DNA from 3 places in the Weizmannia sp. WK01 genome. Region 3 is predicted to be linked to each of the others. Evidence: riboswitches for the same ligand, from Rfam matches in the RefSeq annotation. Region 3 holds a riboswitch; each other region holds the start of a gene.
The links. A riboswitch is a leader RNA that binds a small molecule or an ion and turns the genes downstream of it on or off. The one in region 3 is predicted to bind thiamine pyrophosphate.
Positions count from the first base shown of each region.

Region 1: it holds a riboswitch for thiamine pyrophosphate, as region 3 does, so the genes downstream of both, tenA (thiaminase II) here and OF158_RS08155 (ABC transporter permease) in region 3, are expected to answer to the same signal.
Region 2: it holds a riboswitch for thiamine pyrophosphate, as region 3 does, so the genes downstream of both, OF158_RS03775 (MTH1187 family thiamine-binding protein) here and OF158_RS08155 (ABC transporter permease) in region 3, are expected to answer to the same signal.

Region 1 is NZ_CP109616.1:900,773-908,358, forward strand. Features, by position in the region: gene OF158_RS04080 (class I SAM-dependent methyltransferase) at 1-180, shown strand, start outside; gene OF158_RS04085 (hypothetical protein) at 706-960, shown strand; gene OF158_RS04090 (alpha/beta hydrolase) at 1,264-2,157, shown strand; TPP riboswitch at 2,488-2,577, shown strand; gene tenA (thiaminase II) at 2,614-3,405, shown strand; partial or broken gene thiW (energy coupling factor transporter S component ThiW) at 3,445-3,962, shown strand; gene allB (allantoinase AllB) at 4,473-5,870, opposite strand; gene OF158_RS04110 (NCS1 family transporter) at 5,860-7,296, opposite strand.
Region 2 is NZ_CP109616.1:820,819-828,404, reverse strand. Features, by position in the region: gene OF158_RS03785 (ABC transporter substrate-binding protein) at 1-542, opposite strand, end outside; gene OF158_RS03780 (ABC transporter permease) at 539-1,336, opposite strand; gene OF158_RS03775 (MTH1187 family thiamine-binding protein) at 1,287-1,610, opposite strand; TPP riboswitch at 1,692-1,794, opposite strand; gene OF158_RS03770 (amidase) at 2,384-3,871, opposite strand; gene OF158_RS03765 (YflT domain-containing protein) at 3,995-4,471, shown strand; gene prpB (methylisocitrate lyase) at 4,634-5,560, opposite strand; gene prpD (2-methylcitrate dehydratase) at 5,576-7,033, opposite strand; gene mmgD (citrate synthase) at 7,186-7,586, opposite strand, start outside.
Region 3 is NZ_CP109616.1:1,753,818-1,761,403, forward strand. Features, by position in the region: partial or broken gene OF158_RS17620 (DUF6688 family protein) at 163-1,275, shown strand; gene OF158_RS08145 (TetR/AcrR family transcriptional regulator) at 1,312-1,959, opposite strand; gene OF158_RS08150 (MFS transporter) at 1,928-3,178, opposite strand; TPP riboswitch at 3,608-3,719, shown strand; gene OF158_RS08155 (ABC transporter permease) at 3,982-4,746, shown strand; gene OF158_RS08160 (ABC transporter substrate-binding protein) at 4,758-5,747, shown strand; gene OF158_RS08165 (VOC family protein) at 6,043-6,441, opposite strand; gene OF158_RS08170 (phosphosulfolactate synthase) at 6,425-7,210, opposite strand; gene OF158_RS08175 (2-phosphosulfolactate phosphatase) at 7,203-7,586, opposite strand, start outside.

The DNA of each region.
Region 1 (7,586 bases), 850 kb from region 3:
GTGCACGAAAATAAAGCGCAATTATTAAAAGACATAAGTGAAAGAACAGGAAGAAGCATTTTGTATGAACTGGATGATCAAGAACTAAGTTTGCTGACCGATTATGTCCAGAAAAAGGTGACAAAGGAAAATAACATCGTTGAAAAAGACCGGTGGACAATATGGAAGGCAACTATTTAGCTGATTGACCGCCTGCAGGGCAACGGGTAAGAACAACATACTCTCCCAAATTTTTCCAGGCATAAAATTAGAAGATCTGGAAATGCATCAAAAGGGGATGTTCAATTTTAATTACTAAATCCTGAACAATATTTATGTGTTTGTGAGGCGTCCTCTAAGGATAGCTATAGAGCAGATCATAACAATTATAAAGACATTGATAAAATAGATTTCCGGAAATATAAGTCCTGAAATTGAAGTATTTTTAACCATTTTCGGCCATTTCCTGGACAGTGCCGAAACGCGGCAAATTAGGGAAAGTGGCCGGTACTACTATTTTAGGCCGGGCCAGAATCAGTGCCCGTCAATGTCGAAGCAAACGCTATTGATTGAGTATCGTTTTAAAAGATGTCTCATGGCTAACCCAGATTCTGCTTAACGGATAGGACGTCCTGATATCTCACAGCACCTGAGCCATGTGGAGTGTGTTTGCATTTAAAAAATATAATGAGAAAATAAACCACAAGGCGGTGAAACGTTTTGAGAGTGAGCCGTGAAGAATTAAAGCGGATGATTGATCAAATTCCTGAACAAGATGTCCTTGAAGTGTATGATTTTATTGAATTTTTAACCTTCAAGCGGGGAGAACAAGCACTAAACGAAAAGGAAGTTGAATATCTGGCAAAAGATGAAGAAGTTGTTCGTCAGGTTCAAAAGAGTCGCGAAGATCGGCGAAACGGACGCATTTACAGCAAAGAACAGGGGCTTAAGTATCTTCGGAGATGTTTCAAGGGGTCTTAAGCGTGGACAAAGAGTATCGTGTATTTTGGTCACAAACTGCGCTGGACGAATTGAGCAATATTCGGGGATACAAACAAGAAGGCATATGCTTATTGGTGTTAGTATGAAACATAAACGCTTGGAACAAAAAGGATCGCTTGGTCAGCTTTCATTAGCTCGTAAAGTAACGATAAGTCGAGAAACCCCTACTTCGAGTGACCCATCGAAGTGAGAGTAGTTCACTGTGGAGCCATTTTTATACGTATATGTCAATTCTATTTCGTGCAATGTTTGTGCTCGCCTGAAGCGGGAGAAGGGAGAAAAATGAACAATCAATTTCGACGAGAAGATATTGACTTTTATTCAAATGGAACAAGGTGTAGCGCGTGGCTATATCTACCCAATGTAGATAAAAGGTGCCCGGTCATTGTAATGGCTCATGGCTTGGGTGGAGTGCGTGAAATGCGGTTGGACGCATATGCTGAAAGGTTTGCTGCTGCCGGGTATGCCTGCTTTTTATTTGATTATCGTAACCATGGAGCAAGTGACGGAAATAAAAGACAACGGATAAATGTAAAAGAACAACTTGCAGATTGGAACTCTGCCATTGATTTCATCAAAAAGAATGATAGCATTGATGATAGTAAAATACTCCTGTTTGGAAGTTCGTTTAGTGGGGGACACGTTATAACCCTATCAGCTCATCGAATAGATATTCTTGCAACCGTGGCACAGTGCCCATATACAAACACCTTAGCTACAGTGAAAACGGTCTCACCACTATCTGCCCTAAAAATATTCCCCTTTGCCATAGCTGACGTTTTATCTTCTATTACCGGGTATCATCCGGTCATGATTAAATTGGTGGATGCGCCGGGGAAAGTAGCGATGATGGCTGTTTCTGACTACAAAAAGGTTTTTAAGTTGATGCCTGAAAATTTAAAGTTTGTGAATAAAGCCCCCGCAAGATCGGTTTTAGAATTCTTTAAATATTCGCCTAGTAGATACACTAAAAATATAGGAATACCGATATTTTATGCGGTTTGTCGGAAAGATACATTAGCACCTGCTTGGGCAACCATAAAGTGTGCAAAACGCTCCAAGAAAGCAACGATAAAAGAGTATGACTGTGGACATTTCGATATTTATTTAGGTGATTATTTTGAAAATGCAATAGTAGATTATATAGGCTTTTTTGATAAAATTACAAAAGGCTAGTTGGATAATCAAATGCAACAAGCTAAATAAATGAAAAAAACCATGATAAACCGTTTGCGATAAAAACGCAATCAATACGGGGGTTTATCTATGGTGAAGATTGCCACCCTTCGTGCAGAAGGAAATCCATGCAAGTAATCACTGATATGGTTGGCTGTAATAAAAATACCGTATCTCGGGAACTGAAGCGTGGTACAGGCAGCATTTGAGTCAACATTCTTTGGCTCTGTTTCCATATTTTACAAAAACTTAAAAGACGGACAATAAATCTCCTGTTGCACAAAATACGATACTATGATATGGTAAGAGTAATGTAAATGAATATTCATAATAATCTACTAGGGGCGCCGGGTTGGCTGAGAAGTACCCTTTGAACCTGATCTAGTTCGTACTAGCGAAGGGAAGTAGGTGATGAAATTACACCTGATGATTTGTAATTGATACACCCGCTTTCCGATGGAGGGCGGTTTTTTTATTTTGAGGATGCTCCTCCTGCCATTGCTCGGGGCAAAGGGTGAAACCAGCCTGCAAACCGCATTCGGCTTTCCGGTAAACAAGGAGGAATCATTGTTGAAACGATCTTTTACAGAAAGACTATATCAAAATGTCCAGCCGATTTGGGAGAAAAACCATAACCATCCTTTTGTCGTGGGACTGGGGAACGGAACTTTAGAAAGAGATAAATTTATCTATTATTTAAAGCAGGATTACGTATATTTAGTTGAGTACGCAAAACTGTTTGCCATGGGTGTTGTGAAAGCGGGTAACCTCGGCATGATGACGAGATTTGCTGCGGTGCTCCATGAATCGTTGCATTTTGAGATGGAACTGCACCGCCAATACGCTGCCGAGTTTGGCGTTACTCGGACGGATTTAGAAGCAACCCAACCAACGCCGATCAACCTTGCTTACACGAGTTATATGCTGCAAGTGGCCGCCAATGGAAGCTTGGCTGAACTTGTTGCCTGCTTGTTGCCGTGTGCCTGGGATTATTGGGAAATTGGGAAACTGCTAAAAGTAAATCATCGAGACACATTGGAGGCCAATCCTTACAAGAAATGGATCGAAACCTATTCTTCAGAAACGTTCGGCTCCGGAACGCAGTGGTTAATTGACTTAATGGACCAACTGGCAAGCGGAAAATCAGAAACGGAATTGGCAGTCTTAGAACGCCATTTTCAAATAGCCTCAAAGTATGAATACTTATTTTGGGATATGAACGATAAAAAACAAGACTGGCCGGTCTGATTTTCATTCACAACTAAAAAGGAGGGAAGGTTGGTTCTAATGAGAAAAACACAAAAAATAACAGCAACTGCAGTTATTGCAGCTATCACAACTGTATCCAGCAGCTTGATTTATATCCCGGTTGGTTTTGCAAAAATTTTTCCGGTACAGCATTTTGCCAACATACTCTCGGCTGTTTTGCTAGGCCCCGGTTATGCGGTTACGCAAGCTTTTATATCCTCGCTTTTACGTAACTTGCTTGGGACAGGGAGTATTTTTCCTTTCCGGGAAGCATGATCGGCGCGTTTTTGGCAGCTTATCTGTACGCGAAGACGAATAAGCTCATTTTTGCCTTTGTTGGGGAGGTTATGGGGACAGGCATTCTCGGTGCCTTGGCATGTTATCCCATTGTTGTTTTCTTACTCGGCCAAGCGTCAACGCTTTTCGGATTTATCCCTGCCTTCTTTTTAAGCTCTTTTGCAGGGGCCATTTTTGGCTATGTTTTGATAAAAGTTTTACAAAAAAATAAAGGGTGGGACAGAATGATCAATCATACCGTAAGCAACCGTAAGTTTTGAGCGAAACACCGGGGAGGAGTGAAGGCATTACCACGGCGCATACAGGATGCCAGCCATTGATAACCGGTCAAAATTTATGCCAGCAAAACCAGGCTCTTGAAAACAGCAAGCTGTCTTACGTTATTTTTATTCCTGTCCCGAAATCTGTGCCAGCAACATCAGGCTCTTGAAAACAGAGCCTGATGTTATTGGCATTATGACGGCACTCCGGCATAGTCTGAAACCTTCGCTGGCCGGATCCATTTGCCAACCGGCTCGCCTGTATACAGCCGCTATCCAGATTGAATACGAGCTTCCTCTTACATTTACATTTGAACGAAGCACCACGGAGGATTGAAGGCATTTGCCATGGTGCATACAGGTTGCCAGCCATTGATAACCGGTCAAAATCCATGCCAGCAAAACCAGGCTCTTGAAAACAGCAAGCTGTCTTGCGTTATTTTTATTCCTGTCCCGAAATCTGTGCCAGCAACAACAGGCTCTTGAAAGCAGAGCCTGATGCTGTTGGCATTATGACGGCACTCCGGCATAGTCTGAAACCTTCGCTGGCCGGATCCATTTGCCAACCGGCTCACCCTTGATACCACCGCCATCCAGATCAAATACGAGCTGTCCTCTTACAAAAGTTTTCGTAACCCGGCAATCAATTTTTCTGCCGATATACGGGCTGTGCTTATGGCGGTAATAGAGGTCTTCCGCACTTACCGTGTATGGCCGGTCGGGATCGAGAAAGAGGAGATCCGCATCTTTTGCGAGCGCAATTTCCCCTTTCGATTTTAAGCCAAAACGTTCGGCAGGGTTGGTTGCAATCATGCGCGTAAATTGCGTAATGGGAATATTGCGCTTTTTGACAGCCTCATCGAACATCAAATCGACATTATTCTGGCACCCGGTTATGCCGCCCCATACCTCAAAAATATTTCCGGTTTCGCTGTCCTTCATTACAGGCGGGCAAGGGGAATGGTCGGATGTCAGCATATCGATTTTTCCTTGTTTCAATCCTTCCCAAAGTTTTTCCTGCTCCGCTTCGCTGCGCAAAGGCGGGGAACATTTGGCAAGTGGGCCGATTTCCGCAAATTGGGCTGTTGTGATGGTAAAGTAATGGGGGCATGACTCAAGCGTGACATCCTGTCCTTCGTTCCGCACTTTCGTAATTTCTTCCACCCCTTCCGCACTGCTGACATGGACAAAATGCAGTTTGCACCCGGTTTGTTTCGCAAAATATAGCGCCCGCTTGATGGCATCCACTTCTGTAAATACAGGCCGTGTTGCAACATAATCAGCCGGACTTGTTTTCCCTTGTTTGATCATCTCCTCTGCTAACCCATCGGTAATGGCGGCATTCTCTGCATGAATCAATAAAATATGTCCCAGCTCGGCTAATTTTTTCATCCCCGCATAAAGCGTGTAATCATCTACATTTTTAAAGTCTCCCGGCAAATCGGTTCCGCAGCTGGCCATAAAACATTTATAAGCAACAACACCGCAATCGGAAAGTTCTTTTAACTGATCGAGATTACCTGGGACTAATCCGCCGTAAAAAGCGTAGTCCACATAGTTTTTGCCGGCGGCAGCGGCAAGCTTTTTTTCTAAAGCATCTTTTGTTGTCGTGGCAGGCAGCGCATTTAAAGGCATATCTACATAGGTTGTCGTTCCCCCGGCGGCAAGCGCCTTTGTTCCGGTTTCAAATCCTTCCCATTCCGTCCTCCCCGGTTCGCACATATGCACATGGATGTCGACCATTCCCGGCATCACATATTGGTCTGAAGCGTCATAAACTTGTTCTGCCGTTTCCTCAATTTTATCCGCAATTACAGCAATTTTTCCATTTTGGATGGCAAGATCAGCGATTTTAACGCTGTTTCTAAAAACAACTTTTCCATTTTTTATGAGCGTATCATATTTCATTGTGAATCCCCTCCCTGTGATTTGATTCGAGAACGACTGTGTTTTGAAAAATTGTATCCTTTTTAAATTTTGAAAACGGAAATGCGTATTTTGACAGAATGATATAGGCTAAACCAGCCGCAACAAAGCCGATGATCCATGCCAGTTCCACTTTTGCAAATGCGGCAGCCGCGCCAATTACTAATGAAATGACAGCCGCAGGGTTATAGCCGGAATAAGGCCCGTCTTCCGCGTACAAGTCGGCGATATTTACCTTTTGTTTTCGGAAGATGTAGTACTCAATCAATAGAATGGCTACAATCGGACCTAAAAACGCCGAGTAAGCCAGAATGAAAATGTCGAGCCCCTTTGCTGAAGAATCCCGGACAAGCACCCATGGAAAAGATGCAAAAGCAAGCAGCCCTGTAATGGTGACAGCATACTTAAATTTTAATTTCGTAAGCAATGTAATGACGTAAGTTGGTGGAATAATATTGGCAACCATATTCACCGAAACGGTCCCGATCACGATAAACGCAGACACGAAAAATGTAATATAAGGATTATCGACCACTGCTGAAAAAGCCTTTACAGGATTTGTAATTCCGGTAGCAGAAGCAAGCATGGCCCCCATCGTTAAAGCAAACCCGTATGCGATAAAGATCGGAATAAAATACAATAACCTTCTTTTTGTATGGCTGATCCCGGCTTTCAATTCTCTTGAATAATCCGCTGCACTTAAAAAGATGGCGGCATAATTGCCCATAAACGTCATGATAAAAGCAAAGAATGGCAGCCCCCACGTTCCTTTTGCATGCACCCATTTGTTTGCAATCGTGGCGCTATGGGATGTGAGAAGAATGCTGAACACATAGAAAAGTGCAGCTAAAATCACGACTGAAGTCAGGGCCTCCACCCACTTAATCGCATGAAAGCCATAGAGGGAGAGCGCAATTTGAAACAATTGGAGCACGATAAAGCAAACAGCCGCATTGTCAAAAGCTCCGCCCGTTGCAATTTTGGCCATTTCATTTAAAGCCGTGCCGCCAATCCAGCTTTGGTATCCGTACCAAACAATGGCAGGTATCCCGCGGCAAAGCGATGTGAATATCGAACCTTTTACGCCGAAGGACATTCTCAGCTGGACAACGTACGGAATGCCTGTTTTGTAGCCTAATCTGTCGTTCAATGAAAAGATGGTTGAAATAATACTGATGGCGATCAATGCCGCAGCAAAAGTTTGATAAATGTTTAATGTCGCCATCCCGGCCACAATCAGACTTGCACCAAGCGTAATATTTCCAATATTGACCCCGTCCCCAATCCACATAAAAATATAATTCAAAGGGCCAACTGTTCTGTCTGCATCTGTTTTCGGGATCAGGGAGGGATCCATACTCGCCTTCTTCTGCGGTTGCGGATAAGCACTTTCCAATTGAGTAGCCATTGCTTCAGCTCCTTTTCAATAGATTTACGGTAGTGAATTTGGAATGTTTCTTTTGATGTCGTTTAATATCACATATAATGTCATCTATATTTTTAATATAGCAAAGGATAAACGGTTTTTCATTAGCGATTTTGCACAATTCTTTATCTATTTATTATTCAAAATAGATAAAGTAGAACCAGTGTTGGTGTTTTCTTTGTTTTTTATGTAAGGTAACTTAACATGAATAGGAGGGAGAGCTGAAAGATTTTTTCTTGGTGAAAACAAAAGCTTGGGTTTGAGGAGACATC
Region 2 (7,586 bases), 930 kb from region 3:
CGCCCGATTGATTTGAAAAAATCCGTCTGGCCGAGCACAATATTTTTTACTTTGCTGTAGTCGGCGCCATATTTTTCCATGACCGTTTTGATGACGGCTTCTTCAGACGGCGAACCCCAGCCGCCGTAACGTTTTCCTTCAAAGTCTTTCGGAGAAGTGATGTTGTCTTTTTTCAAAGAAGCAAAGCCGGAAGTATTGTGCTGGATAATCGCGGCAATGGACACAATCGGAATTCCTTCCGTCCTTGCCGTGGTGACATTTTCCTGATAACTGACCCCGAAATCCGCTTTCCCGGAAGCCACCATTTGTTCAGCCGTAATATTGTCCCCCGGCTGGATGATTTTCACATCCAGGCCCTGCTTTTGAAAATAGTGTTTTGTTTTAGCTACATACAGGCCGGTATGATTGGTGTTCGGAAACCAGTCCAGCACAACCGTCACCTTTTGCAGCGCTTTTTTGCTGCTTTCCTTCTGCCCGCTTCCGGCGCATCCGGCAGCAAGCAGCAACATGGCCGCCTGCAAGATGATTAACATTTTCTTCATTGATGATCTTCCTTTCGGTATACCCATGGTGCGGATAGCCTTTGCAAACATTCAACAGCGCCGTATAAAAGAAATGTGAGCCCAATGATGACAGCAGAGATAGCAAACAGGCGGGCCGTCATAAAAGATTTCGTCGCCCTTGTCAGCATGACGCCGAGCCCTTCGCTTGCGCCGAGCCACTCACCGATAATGGCACCCATCACACTATATGTAACGGCAATTTTTAAACCGGAAAAAAAGTAAGGGAGCACAGCCGGAAATTTGACTTTCCGGTATAGCTGCCATTTTGAAGCATGCATGGTCTTTAACAGTTTCACCAAGTCATCATCCACCGTTTGAAACCCTTCCAGGATGCTCAATGCCAGCGGGAAAAAGCAGATTAAAATGACCACAATGATTTTTGACTGGAGCCCGAATCCGAACCAGACGATTAAAAGCGGCGCAATTGCCACAATCGGAATCGTTTGCGAAACGACCAAAAGCGGCCGGACCAGCATCCGGAAAACGGGAACCATATCCATAAAAACGGCAATCGCTGCGCCAATCACAATGGAAAAGGCTAGTCCGATCAATACTTCTTTTGCAGTTTGCCAAATATTGGGCCAAACCATCCATTGCAGGCTTTTCAATTCCTGCCATACTTCCGTCGGTTTTGGCAGCATCCATTCACTGATATGAAAGCCGGCCGTTACCCCTTGCCAGACGAAGAGCAAAAAAATGAGCCAGGCAGCCGTGAGCGCCGTGTTAACGAACCGGCTGCGGCGTTTGTTCGCGATATTTTGCAATTTTTTCATCCATTGTCACCCCGGTGCTTGGCCGGTAATGGATTTTGATCGATGTGAGGACATCAATCGCACCGGCTTGAACGCAAGCATCCTGCGCTTTTTTGATGATCTCAAGCAGCTCGTCAAGATCGCCTTCCATCGTCGTTTCCATTGCCCCGACTTCATAACGTACGCCGGCATTTTGGACGACTTCGATCGCGCGGTCGACGACACCGTATAAGTCATCACTTTTAATATGCGGAACAACTGAAAAAGAAACCGTTACTTGATTCGATTTTTCCATCAAATTCTCCTCCTTTTTTTCAAATAAAAAAGCTTTCATTGCATGCGCAAGAAAGCCTGTCCATCCAAAACATGCCGAAACATGCTTCAATATGAGACTCCCTACGCTGGCATTATCCAGATCAGGTGAAGGGTCGATGCAAAGCGGCATCCTCTCAGCCAAACCGGCTCCCCTGCTTTTTTTCCTTGTAATTTTATTGTAACATGAAAGCCATCCTTTTTGGCAAAAAATTTTCAATAGGATGGTGCGGTGCGCAAGCCGGCCTTTGCCTGCCTTGGTAAAGATTGGGGCGTTAAGATAGCGGGGATTTTTGACGGCCTTCCTTAACATAGAACGCCTCTACGTTAAGATAGCATGTCTTTTTTTCGGACTTCCTTAACATAGAGAGTTCTACGTTAAGATAGCGGAACTTTTTGCCGGCATTCCTCAACATAGAACGCCTCTACATTAAGAAAGCGGGCATTTTTTTCGAGCTTCCTTAACGTAGAACGCCTCTACGTTAAGGAAGCGGGACTTTTGGGCAGCCTTCCTTAACATAGGACGTCTCTACATTAAGAAAGCATGTCTTTTTGTCGAGCTTCCTTTCTATGTTAAGATAAATCCTGCTTTTTTCACCCTTCCTTAACATAGAACGCCCTACGTTAAGATAGCGGGGATTTTTGGTCTCCTTCCTTAACGTAGAGTGACTCTACGTTAAGGTAGCGAGGATTTTTCGCGGCCTTCCTTAACGTAGAGTTCCAACCCGTGCGTAAGTAACGCCGCTTATTCATGCTTTAAAGGCAAGGGTTTCCCTGCATGCCAACCCAAAGTTCCGACTGTTCGAGCGCATAAGCGACATCCAGCAGCCAATGTTCATTTCCTTTCGGCGCAACCAGCTGTACCCCTAAAGGAAGCCCGGCCGCTGTTACATGAACCGGCAGGCTGATCGCCGGCTGCCCGGTTAAATTGGCCAGCTGCGTAAACGGGGAAAACGTTAAGCTCGGTTCAAACATATCATAGACAAGTGCCTGCTGCTTTTCTTTCGGAAGTCCGGTAACGCCAAACAAGCGATCCCGCTCTTTCCCGGTTTGGGTAAGTTCCCCGATTTTCGGTGCCGGAAACGCGGTTGAAGGCGTGATATACAGGTCATAAGTCTCATGGAAAGCAGCCATTTGTGCTGCGGCTTTATCCCACTCCGCAAGGCTCTTTGCGTATTCCGCCGCCGTGACATTTTTCCCGGCAGCATACAAGACCCACGAAACCGGCTCCATATCTTTTTCCGTAAGCGGGCGTCTAAGTGCGCTTTCCAAATCCGAAAGTTCCGCCGCCATTTCCCCGCAGTTCATTAAATAATAGTTTTCCATCAGCCGCCTGCCGTCAACACCGTTTTTGGCTTCTTCCACAAGATGGCCCTCCTGCTCCAGCCATTTTGCCGTTTTATAGACAGCCTGTTTTGCATCGCGGCTGACAGGCGTCCCGACCGGCGATTCAACCGAAAACGCGATCCGGTATTTTTTCGTTCCACTCCGCTCTAGTTCCTTTACATATCCCGGAAAAAGCGGCGTTTGAAAAGCAGCGGCGGGCTCTACCGTTTGTAGCACATCGAGGAGCGCTGCACTGTCTCTGACTGTTTTTGCCAGCACAAAGTCAATAGCCGCCCCTTGCCATTGCCGTCCACGGCCCGGCCCGACCGGTGTCCTTCCCCTTGTCGGCTTTAATCCTGTTAAACTTGTAAAAGAAGCTGGGATGCGGATCGATCCGCCGCCGTCACTTGCACCGGCAACCGGTACCATCCCGGAAGCCACCGCAGCCGCGGAACCACCGCTTGATCCGCCGGGTGAAAAATGGGGATTCCACGGATTGCGCGCCGGACCATAAAGTTCAGGTTCCGTAATATTTTTTAATCCAAATTCCGGTACGTTTGTATGTCCGAGAATGATAAACCCCGCTTCCTTCAATTTTGCCGTAAAAAAAGCATCTTCTCTGGCACGGTTTTGCTGGAGCAGTTTTGATCCGGATGTGAGCAGCTCGCCCTTTACTGCCTGAGAAAGGTCTTTCAGCAAAATCGGCACGCCGGCAAATGGCTGCTCATCTGTACGGAGCGTGGCCGCTTCCTTTTTTGCTTTCTCAAACCGTGTCCGGATGACGGCATTTAAACGCCTGTTTGTTTTTTCAATCCGGGCCATTGCCGCCTCAAGCACTTCTTCCACACTTACTTCTTTTCGCTTTACGAGTCCGGCCAGCCCTGTTGCATCATACGATAGATATGCAGATTCTTCCATCTCTCTCCCTCCATTTAATTCTATATTGACTGAATTTTATGGAGATGTTAAAACCTATGAAACTCGTTTAACCCTTTTTCTACCGGGTAAAAATGCACTATCACCATTAGGAGGCAGATAGAGATGGCAAAAGAAGTAGTTGGTATTTACACAACGTTGCAGGAAACGATTGACGTAGTAGACCGGTTGACCGCACAAGGCTACAGCACTTCCAATATTTCTATTATTTCAAACGGGAATGATGGAACTTTATTGAAAAAGCAGACCGGCGCAAATGTGGACCACACCACCACTGTCCAGGATGAACAAAACAGCTCTGTCTGGGAGAAAATCAAAGGGTTCTTCAAGCCGGACTATTATGATGAAACGACAAGAAAACTGACCAATCTGGATCTCCCGCAGGACGAACTGGACCGCTATTCGACTGAAATTGATGCCGGACACTATCTTGTGCTCGTAGACAATGATGCTTCTGCCCTCAATGAAACGGCCGCTCCCAGAACAGCCGATCCTGCCACAGAAGTTTCCGGCCAAACAACGGCATCCGGGTTGAAAAACGAATTTGGCGAAAACTACTCAACGTCGCAAGAGAAAAGGTAGATGTTCGCGAAGAAGTGCTGGATGTCGAAAAAAACCCTTGCATTTAAAATTTTTGCCAAAGCTGTCAGTATCCATTTTGCTTATTGAGTAAGCCCCAAATAGGCCGGCCGCTAAGTTTAAAAGGGCAAACCCGCACGGAAAAGGCGGGTTTGCCCTTTTTCTTTACGTTGATGAGGAAGGATCAGGCGTAACAGGCAGAATCGTTTTAGCGATCGACTGGTCGAGCGCTTCAAATTCCTCTAAAGAAATCGTGTTGTAAAGTTCTTTCCTCGTCTGCATGTCGGAAAGGGCATTTTTTTGCGTGCCTTCGTTTTTGATTTTTTCAAACACCCTTTCATAAGCTTTTGCGGCAACGCGCAGCGAAGTAACCGGATAAATGACCATCGCGTATCCCATTTCCTGAAATTCTTCCGCCGTATAATACGGGGTTTTACCGAATTCGGTCATATTGGCAAGGAGCGGCGCTTTTATTTTTTTCGCAAACAGCCGGAATTCATCACGGGACTCGAGCGCTTCCGGAAAAATCGCATCCGCCCCCGCTTCCACATACGCCTCAGCTCGCGTCAAGGCGGAATCCAGCCCTTCGACGCCTCTTGCGTCCGTACGTGCGACAACTACGAGGTGCGGTGCCACACTTTTGAGCGCCCGGATTTTTTCGCGCATGTCGGATGTCTCCACAAGCTGTTTGCCGTTTAAATGCCCGCATTTTTTCGGAAGCTGCTGGTCTTCAATCTGAACAGCCGCAACCCCTGCTTCAACCATTTCGCGGGCGGTGCGGGCAACGTTCAGCACGCCGCCAAAGCCGGTGTCAATGTCAACAAGAACCGGTAAATCGGTGGCACGCACGAGATCGCGTGCACGTTCCGCCATTTCCGTCGATGTGATCATGCCAAGATCCGGAATCCCTTTGCTCGCGGTATAGGCAGCGCCTGATAAATAAAGCGCCTCAAACCCTGTGTTTTTTGCAATGAGTGCCGCCATTGCATCATGCGCGCCGGGGATTTGCAAAATGCCTGGCGCCTGTATGCGTTCCTTAAACCGTTTGGCAAGCGCCTCCTGTGAAGACGGGTGATTGACAATCCAAACCATGGTGCAACATCCTTTCTACAAGGTGAATAAATTGACGAATTCATGAACGGCCATTTTTTCAAGCGCTTCTCCCGCAAGGCAGGCTTCTTTGATCCTTTCCTGCTGCTTCGCGGAATAGTGGGTGGCGATATTATCCGAAAACTTGGTGATAATTTTCGGGATCGCTTCTTCCCTTCTGAAGCGGTGGCCAAGCGGATACTCGACTTCCACATTTTCAGTTGATGTGCCGTCTTCAAAAAAGACTTGTACGGCATTCGCGATGGAACGTTTATCCGGATCAAGGTAATCGATGCTGTATTGTTTGTTTTCAACAACTGCCATTTTTTCCCTCAATGCATCAATGCGCGGGTCAGCGGCGACTGCGTCTTCATAATCGTCCGCCGTAATATTGCCTTTGATCAGGCCGACAGCCGTCACATACTGGATGCAATGGTCGCGGTCAGCAGGGTTATAAAGCGGCCCTTTTTTATCAATGATGCGGATGGCAGATTCATGCGTTGTAATGGTAATATGCTTGATTTGATCCAGTTTCCCGGCGACAACCGGATGGAGTTTAACTGCGGCTTCTGCTGCCGTCTGTGCATGGAATTCTGCCGGATACGATACTTTAAATAAAACATTTTCCATCACATAGGAACCGAGCGGGCGGGCCAGTTTCAGTTCTTTCCCTTTGAACATCACGTCCTGGAATCCCCACCCGGGTGCGGAAAGCGGCGTTTGATAACCCATCTCCCCTTTCATCGCAATCAGCGCAAGCGCCACGCCCCTGCTGGTTGCATCGCCGGCCGCCCATGATTTGCGCGAACCGGTATTCGGCGCATGCCGGTATGTGCGCAACGGGCCGTTATCAATCCAGGCGTGGGAAACGGCGTTCATGATTTCGTTTTTCCCGCCGCCGAGCATTTTTGTCGCAACAGCAGCTGTAGCCACTTTGACAAATAAAACATGGTCAAGCCCGACGCGGTTCAAACTGTTTTCCAAAGCAAGCACACCTTGGATTTCATGGGCTTTGATCATGCCCTCGAGCACATTGCGCACTTTTAGCGGTGCTTTCCCGTTGGCAACGCGCGTCCGGCTCAAAAAATCCGCAACAGCAAGGATGCCGCCGAGGTTGTCGGAAGGGTGCCCCCACTCCGCCGCGAGCCACGTATCGTTATAATCGAGCCAGCGGATCATGCAGCCAATATTAAACGCCCCCGCAACCGGATCGAGCACATAGGAAGTGCCCGGCACATGCGTCCCGTTCGGCACGGTTGTACCCGGAACGATCGGACCGAGCATTTTTGCACACTCCGGAAAACGGAGGGCGAGAATGCCGCAGCCGAGCGTATCCAAAAGCCCGTAACGCGCAGTCTCAAAAGCTTCGGAACTCGTAATCTCTTTGTCTAGCACATAACGGGCAATTTCTTCTATCAGGGCATCCCGCTCCCCTGTTTTTTCATTTACAGCTGTTGTACCGGCCAATTTAAACATTCCCCTTTCCAAACTTCATCTGCAGTGCAACACCGGGTCCTTAAGACAGCGTTTTACCCCAGCTTTTTGTTCACTTTATCTCTTAATGGTCCCGCCTTTTTAAAACCTCATCTTGCGAATGCAAGCCATCCGGTCGCAGGCCTTTTTAAAACTTAATCTTGCGGATGCAAACCGCGCGGGCCTTTGTATTGGACGCGCGGACGGAACAGGCGGTTGTTTTCATGCTGCTCCATCACATGTGCGCACAGCCCGACCGTTCTTGAACTGAAAAAGATCGGCGTATAAAGCGGAATCGGAATGCCGAGCATCCAATAAACCGGGGCTGCATAATAATCGAGGTTCGGATAGAGCCCTTTTTCCTGCGCCATGATTTTTTCCCCGGCTTCGCACATTTCAAGCAGCGAATGATCCCCTTTTTCCGCACAAAGTTCTTTCAGCGCTTCTTTCATCATCAAGGCGCGCGGGTCCATCTTTTTCATGTAGACGCGGTGGCCGAACCCCATTACTTTTTCTTTGTTTTTCAGTTTCGTATAAAGCATTTCTTCAAATTTTT
Region 3 (7,586 bases):
GCGCGGGCGCATTTTTGAAAATATTCATTTAGCATAGGGGGGACTGCATTGAAAAACAACAGAGCGCCAATTGTAATCATAAGTTTAATTGCAGTCGTGCTTTTGTTCCTGGTAGCGGCATACATCCTAGGATTTGGCTATCATATTCTATCCGTATTTTTTGTGTTTTTAGCCCTATTTGTTCTCTGTATTCCTGTGTATGTGATTGCCAGATTCCTATCCAGCTTTAAAAAGGGAACACAAGTAGCCCCATCCATCAAAGTCAAAACAATGGATACGGTGAATGCAGCCGTGCTTATTTGCCTGTTGATCGTGGGGTGTTATCTGAACGCTTATGGTGCAAGGGCAGGCGAACAGCTGCACGTTTATGAAATCGGAGGGCGGGCGGACGGCTATGCTTCATTGGCTCCTAATCATATCCTTTCAGCGATTGTGTTGGTTGTATTGGGCCTGGTTGGGTTCCTGATATTGAATTTTTATCCCGGCCAGGTTTCACCGGTTATCTATGTCGTGAGCAGTATGATACTGGTTCCAAATATTGGGTTTGCTGCTGTTTATTTTACACATACGCTATTCTCAAAACTGGGGGATATGTATTCCGTCCGAGCATTTCAATATAGCTTATTTTGCCTTGCTTTACTGTATATCACCAAGTTAAAAGATTCACTGAATGAGTTTTCAATAAAAATGAGGAAAGAGACTGTACAGTATAAGGGATTTCTTCTTTTACTCTTTAAAATTTCCGTACGGTGTAGTAAAATGCCTCGATTGTGGGCGATTTGTTTTTTTCCTGTTTTGCTTATTGTTTAAATGGTCCTCATATTATTTGGTCAGCGGCCGGACAGCTTTATCCGTTTGTTTTTAGATACAAGTTCTTTCACCTATTCCAGGATACCCAATCCCCCTCCGGAAATGTTAAAAGGAGACGAACACTATTTATGTTCTGTGGCAGCGAGGGGGCACACAAAAGTCGTTAAGCCGGTAAGGGCAGGGCTCCGGCACGGCAAAAGAATTCCTGTGAATCGCCAGTTGCTCGTTGCGAATGCCTTCGAACATCTTCTTGAAGAATACATGCCGCGTATGCATCACTTCATCCGCTATATTTATGATAAATACGGTTATCCTCTCAGCAGGCATATCCGTACAAAGTGGTCAGCGGACCTTGTCTATCTTTTCATGAAACCTTTGGAATGGTTTTTTCTGTTTATCTTATATACAGTGGATCAAAAACCGGAAAACAGGATTCAGATTCAATATAGCGAATTGCGTAAATAACGATCATCATCGTTTTATATCTGAACCCGGTTCGTATCAACCGGGTTCAATCTTGGTGTCCAAATGCCAGTCTGCATTTTCATCGGGACGCAAAGCCTGAATTAAGTATAAATTTAACGCCTCAAGCTGTCCGCCTACTGCCACTCTTTCTGGTTCTTCCACTTGAGCCATTAAAATCAGGCCGTCCCATATGTTCACCATAAAATTGACAATCGTTTCAAGCGGCTGTACCGGATGAAATTCACCCTGTTTTACGCCCTCTTCCAGAAGCGCTAAAAAGCTTTTCATGGCCCGGGTATACCTTTTTTGGAAAAATGCCTTTCTTTCCGGATTGCGCCACCTGGTGACAGAGTATTCATACATTACGATCCCGTAAGGATTTGGCAAACTTTGGCAAACCACTTTCTGATAGGCTTGAATGGCATCCCATATTTTTTCGTGGCTGCCTGCCAGGTCTTGAATATACGTATAAAATGAATCGTCATTTTTTTCAATAACCGCCTGCATGATTTCTTCTGTGTTGGAAAAATACTGATACAGATTTCCTCTGCTAATGCCGGCTTCTTTTACGATATCCTGCATGGTAACAGGTTCATAGCCTTTTCGTTCAAACACCCGCTTCGCAGCATCCAATATATGATTTTTTCTTTCTTCAAGATGTTGTTTTGATACCCTCGGCGACATGAATTTCCTTCCTTTCTGCTTTTTTCATTGCGATTGCGGAAACGGCAGCAAGCAGGCAAGTGGTTCCGCCAGAGATCAGGAATGCGAGACTGACGCCAAACCACTCTGAAAGCGAGCCTCCAAGTAATATGCCAACAAGCACAGCGAGTGTAGAAAGGCTGTTGATGGTACCGAACACTCTTCCGGTATGCGTTTCAGGCGTTTTCTTTTGGACGAGCACATCGAAAGGAATGGCAGCCATTGTAAAAGAAAAACCCATCAGAAAAAAGACGCAAGGGTAAACGGCTTCAATGATGCCGATCGGCCAGCCGGTACCCGTACTTACCATGATACAACCCAAACCAAGTATGGCGGGGCTGATTTTTAAAGTGATTAATTTCTCCCCTAACTTTATTTTCGTAAACAGCACGGAAGCAGTAAGCATGCCAAAACCGCTTGCCGCAATACACCAGCTCGCAAAATGGACCGTTGCGTTCTTGATATCCCTTATTAATATCATGGCCTGGGAATCAGAAATTTGCAAGGCCAGTATCATGGTACAAAAAACGATCAGACCCATTTTTAACACGGGAAAACCGGAGAGAAAGCGAAATCCTTCAGTTAGCGCGACCTTTTCCCGATGTTCTAGATCACTTTTTACCGGGCTCTGTAATGTTGGCGCCTTGATTCCAAACAGCAGGAGGGCGGAGAGGAAGAAAGAAATGGCATCAAGATAAAAAGCGCCTTTGATTCCGGTCAGGCTGATCAATGCGCCGCCTGCTACCGGCCCGATGATTTTGGCGCTGTTATTGATCATCTCGCTTGTGCCGATTGCCGCCTGTATTTGGTTTTCACCAACAACTTGGCGAAGCAGGCCGCTTTCTGCAGGGGTGAAGACGGCTGAGAAAAAGCCCAAAAAAAATAGAAAGATATAAACTTGCCAAAGCGAAACGGAAAAAGCAATCCCGAGCACACAACCGCAGCGGGCGAAATCCGAGAAGCTCATCAGCATTTTACGGTTAAACCGGTCTGCCAGCCAGCCGGCAGGGGATCCAAATAAAATTGACGGCAGCACCATGCATAATGTAATGCCTGCCATTGCAATCGGGTCGGCGTGCCACTTAAATGCCACTAATGCAAACAATGCAACAAGATGCAGCCAGTCCCCAAGATTTGAAATGGTTTGCGCACTGATTAAGAACAGAAAGGAATGATTTTTAAAAAGCGGATTTTCATTTATGCTCCTCCTTAAATGACATTTGTGTCGTTTTTATTATTATAAGCGACATGAATGTCATTTAACAAGATGATTTTAAAATTTTTCATAAAATTGGGTGCTTTTTGTGAGTTACAAGCACGGGAAGAGGGGGCGATGTGGTTGTTTCCGTCAGCACTTACAACCGCAGCCGTTGCCATATAAATAATGGTTAAGCAAAATAACATATCTGAATGGCTGTCTATTCAATTTACGATGACGGAATGAAGCGGTAAATGAGCTTATATATCGTGAGTATCATCATGATTGAAAATTTTTGCGGTTTTTTTCGGGATTTTTGGAAAAACAGGAGACCTGACTTGGAGCCGATAATTGAACCAATCACCATAGAAAAAAGCCTGCACCACTTTACACAAGCAAATAGAAAGCCTATAATGGAAAAAAGTGAATATTTCAGACTACTAGGGGTGCCCGGATTGGCGGGCTGAGAGAAAAACAGTTGGTTTTTCAACCCTTTGGACCTGATCCGGATCATGCCGGCGTAGGAAAGTAGGGATTTGTGAAAATTTTCTTGCTTATTAAAGTCAGGTCTTTTACAGGCCTGGCTTTTTTCTGTTGGAAGGGAGGGGAAAATAGCTGTTTTTAGAGCGGTAACCTGGAAAAGCTCGCCAATGAAGACGGACTTGTGAGGAAAAGGGAAGAAATGAAGATGAAAAGAACTTGCCGGAAAACTGTTTTAGCAGCAAAAAATCTAAATAGTTGAACGGGCTTTGGAACGGTTTGCAGCTTGTACATATTGGAAGTTTGGATGAAAGGAGGTTTCCTAAATGAAGTGGCGAAAATGGCTGGGGGATTACGGACTTTTTTGCGTTACGATGCTGGTCTTGATAGCCGGCTGGCAGTGGGTCATACAGAAAGGGATGATCCCGTCTTTCATTTTGCCGTCCCCTACCCAAATCTATGCATCTTTCATAGAAAATCACAGGCAATTAATAAATGTGCATTTGCCAGCGACAGTGGAGGAAGTCGGCATCGGTTTTCTTTTATCCGTTGCGGGCGGAGTGATGATCGGTGTCATCATGTATGTTTCCAAAACGGCTGAAAAAATCTTTTATCCGTTTCTTGTTATTTCGCAAACGATCCCGCTTGTCGCCGTATCACCTGTTTTTATGATGTGGTTCGGTTATTCAGTTTGGAGCAAGGTAGCGATCATTGTGTTAACGGCTATCTTTCCGATTGTAATCAGCACTTTTGACGGATTAAAAACCGTTGATCCCGCCTATTTGAATTTGTTTCGGACAATGGGCGCCAGCCGCTGGGATATTTTTCGAAAACTTTCTGTCCCGATGGCCCTTCCCCAATTTTTATCCGGCTTGAAATTATCGGTTGTATATTGTGTCAGCGGGGCAGCGATCGGAGAGTGGCTTGGCGCAACTGCGGGGCTTGGCTTTTTTAGCAAGCGAATGTCCGGATATTTGCAGTCGGGCGCTGTTTTTTCGGCTGTTTTTCTATTGGCTGCACTCGGCATGGGATTATTTTTGCTTATTTATGGGATGGAAAAAAGCTTATTGAAAAACAGAACAAAAATTTAGGGGGATTTTCAATGAAGAAACGATGGATAATGGTCGCTGTGCTCGCATGTTTCCTAGGTGCCTGCAGCAATCATTCGCAGCAAGCAACGAAACATGTGCAAAAAGTAACGATCATGCTGGATTGGTATCCAAATGCGGTTCATTCTTTTCTTTATGTAGCCCAGGAAAAAGGCTATTTTAAAGCGCAGGGCCTTGATGTCAGCATCAAAATGCCTTCTGACACAAATGACCCGTTAAAACTTGCGGCTGCGAATCGAATTGATATTGCATTAAGTTATCAACCCCAAGTGTTAATCGCGCGCGATGAGAAGATTCCGGTCCAATCTTTTGGCACCGTCGTCCGCCATACGCTGAACCGTGTGATGGTGCCGGCTTCAAGCGGCATCCGCTCACCGAAAGACCTGGCGGGCAAAACGGTCGGCTACTCTTCCATTCCGCTGGAAGAAGCAGCCGTGCGGACAATGGTCAAAGCAGACGGGGGCGATCCGGACAAGGTGAAAACAGTGGATGTTGGCTATGATTTAATCCCTGCTCTGACAGCCCATAAAACTGATGCGATCGTCGGCGGTTTTGTCAATCATGAACAGCTGCTGCTGGAAAAGGAGGGCGTACCCGTTAGAGCGTTCAATCCGGCAAAATACGGCGTTCCGGATTATGACGAACTCGTTTTCATCGCAAACGAAAATAAGCTGAAACAGCAGCCAGACATTTTTAAAAAATTTCTTGCTGCTGCCGAAAAAGGCCAGCAATATGTCAAAAAACATCCGGAAAAGGCGCTTGCCATTTTGTTAAAACATGAAGATGCCTCCTCACCGCTGGATAAAAATGTGGAAACGAAGAGCCTGCACATTTTACTGCCGAAGATGGACGAGAAAAATAAAACTATTGCCGATCAGGACCCAAAAAAATGGCAAGACGTTTCGGATTGGCTGTACCAGGCAAAAATCACAAAAACACATGTCAATCCCGAAAAGGCTTTTGTCAACTTAGAAAATCAATAAGAAACCAAAATGACCGGAAGTGAAGACAACATTTACTTCCAGTAGCGTTTGAATACGAGGAATCCGGGTGAATGGGGCGGTAAATGTTGACGTTTGTTAACAACTTCCGGTCTATTCCCGAATTTCAAGCACCGCTCCTTCCTGTAAGAATTCGAAAACATCAGCCGCCTTTTGCTGAGGCAGATTAGGAGTAGAGACCGCTGCACCCAGAGCATGCCTGGGAAGCCGATAAAATGTGGTCGCTTTCCAGGAAAAGCCGGCGCATGGCCCGGCCTTGAGCAATGAATGGGACTGGTTAATACACCATGCTTTCATCATGATAATATTTAAATTCGAGCAAGTTGTTAGAGGGGTCTTGGAGGAAAAATGTCCAATGTTCCTCTTGCTTGCCTCCAAACCGGACCATTTTATCCTGGAAAAATGGTAAATGGTTTTTCTTTGCAGATTGAAGGGTTTCCTCAAATGCTGCTTTATCCAAAAAAGTAATGCCGAAATGGCGGGGATACATTTTCGGGTTGGGATCTATTTTTTCAGGGCTCAGATGGCAGACAACCTGGTCCCCGAAAAAATTGAAAGTGACCCGGTCATCATACCGGCGCGCTACCTTGCAGCCTAATTTTTGATAGAAATCGGCTGTTTCATCAAGATCTTTGCACGGAATCGCCAAATGAAAAATTTTATCCGTTTCTCTCATGGGAATCTCCTCCAATAAAAAAAGTATCTGATCGCAAACCGAGCCTTAATGTTTCAAGCGCAAGGGCATCCGAAAAAGGGATGTTGGCCAAATTGGCATCCGGACCGAGATGGTGGATAAAAAAAGCCTGGAGCTGCTTGTTGGGCGCTTCGAAAATGAAAGAATCGCGGGGAATCCCCGAGTCCAGGATGGCCGCAAACATCTCCTCCCGTATTTCCCCGTCCCCGTTGTAAATGCCGCTTGTGCCGCTTTCCCTTGCCTCTGTCATCACTTTATATGCGCCTGCTTCTAAATCTTGACTAATCGATTCCAACCATAATGCTGGCGTATCGGCCATTGATTTGGCAGTATCTTTTGAGCCGACTTCACTTAACACTTTAAAATCCTTTGAAAACTCCGCAATATAGCGGCATTTTTCCGGATTGGACAGCGGCAGGGTGCCATTTGAGATTTCAACATATTCGCATTCAAACCGCCGGCAGTATTGAACGTACCGATCCGTTTTTCCCTGGCTGGCAAACTTTTCAAATAAAGTGCCGCCGAAAAAGAAGGCAATGCCGTTTTGCCTCAGGTGATCTATTTTTTCTTCCAAATGGCGTGAAACGACCGATGTTCCCCGGCCGAATTTGACGAAATCAATATAAGGGGCTGCACTGTTCACGGTATCTTTAAAAAAGTTCAGCGGAATGCCATTGTCAATTAAGATGGTGATCCCGCAATCCCGCGGTTTCTCATTGCGTAAAGGCAGTGTCAAACCATGGTCATTCATCTTCAACCCTCACGATCGTTGGAAATTCTCCCGTTGGATCCATTTTCATCACAAACTCGCAGTCTCTTTCTTTGATACAATATTCCAGGTCAGCCGGGTTAAATGCAGGCTGGCCGGGATCAAGAAATTTCTTTGCGACACTGGCATTTACAATCTCCTTGATCACTGATTCCGGCTTTATCGTGCCCGAGCCGGTGAGGATGCTTTCCATGTATAATGCGCATGCCAGGTCATCTTCCCCTGTCGGATGGGAAGCGATCATGTTGATGCGGGCGTTGTCTTTGTCTTTCCATTTGCGCCGGATCCATTTTGCCGTCGTTTTTGCATTCGAAAAGCCGGTAACATAGACTTCCTTTGCATGAAGGGCGCGAAAAAC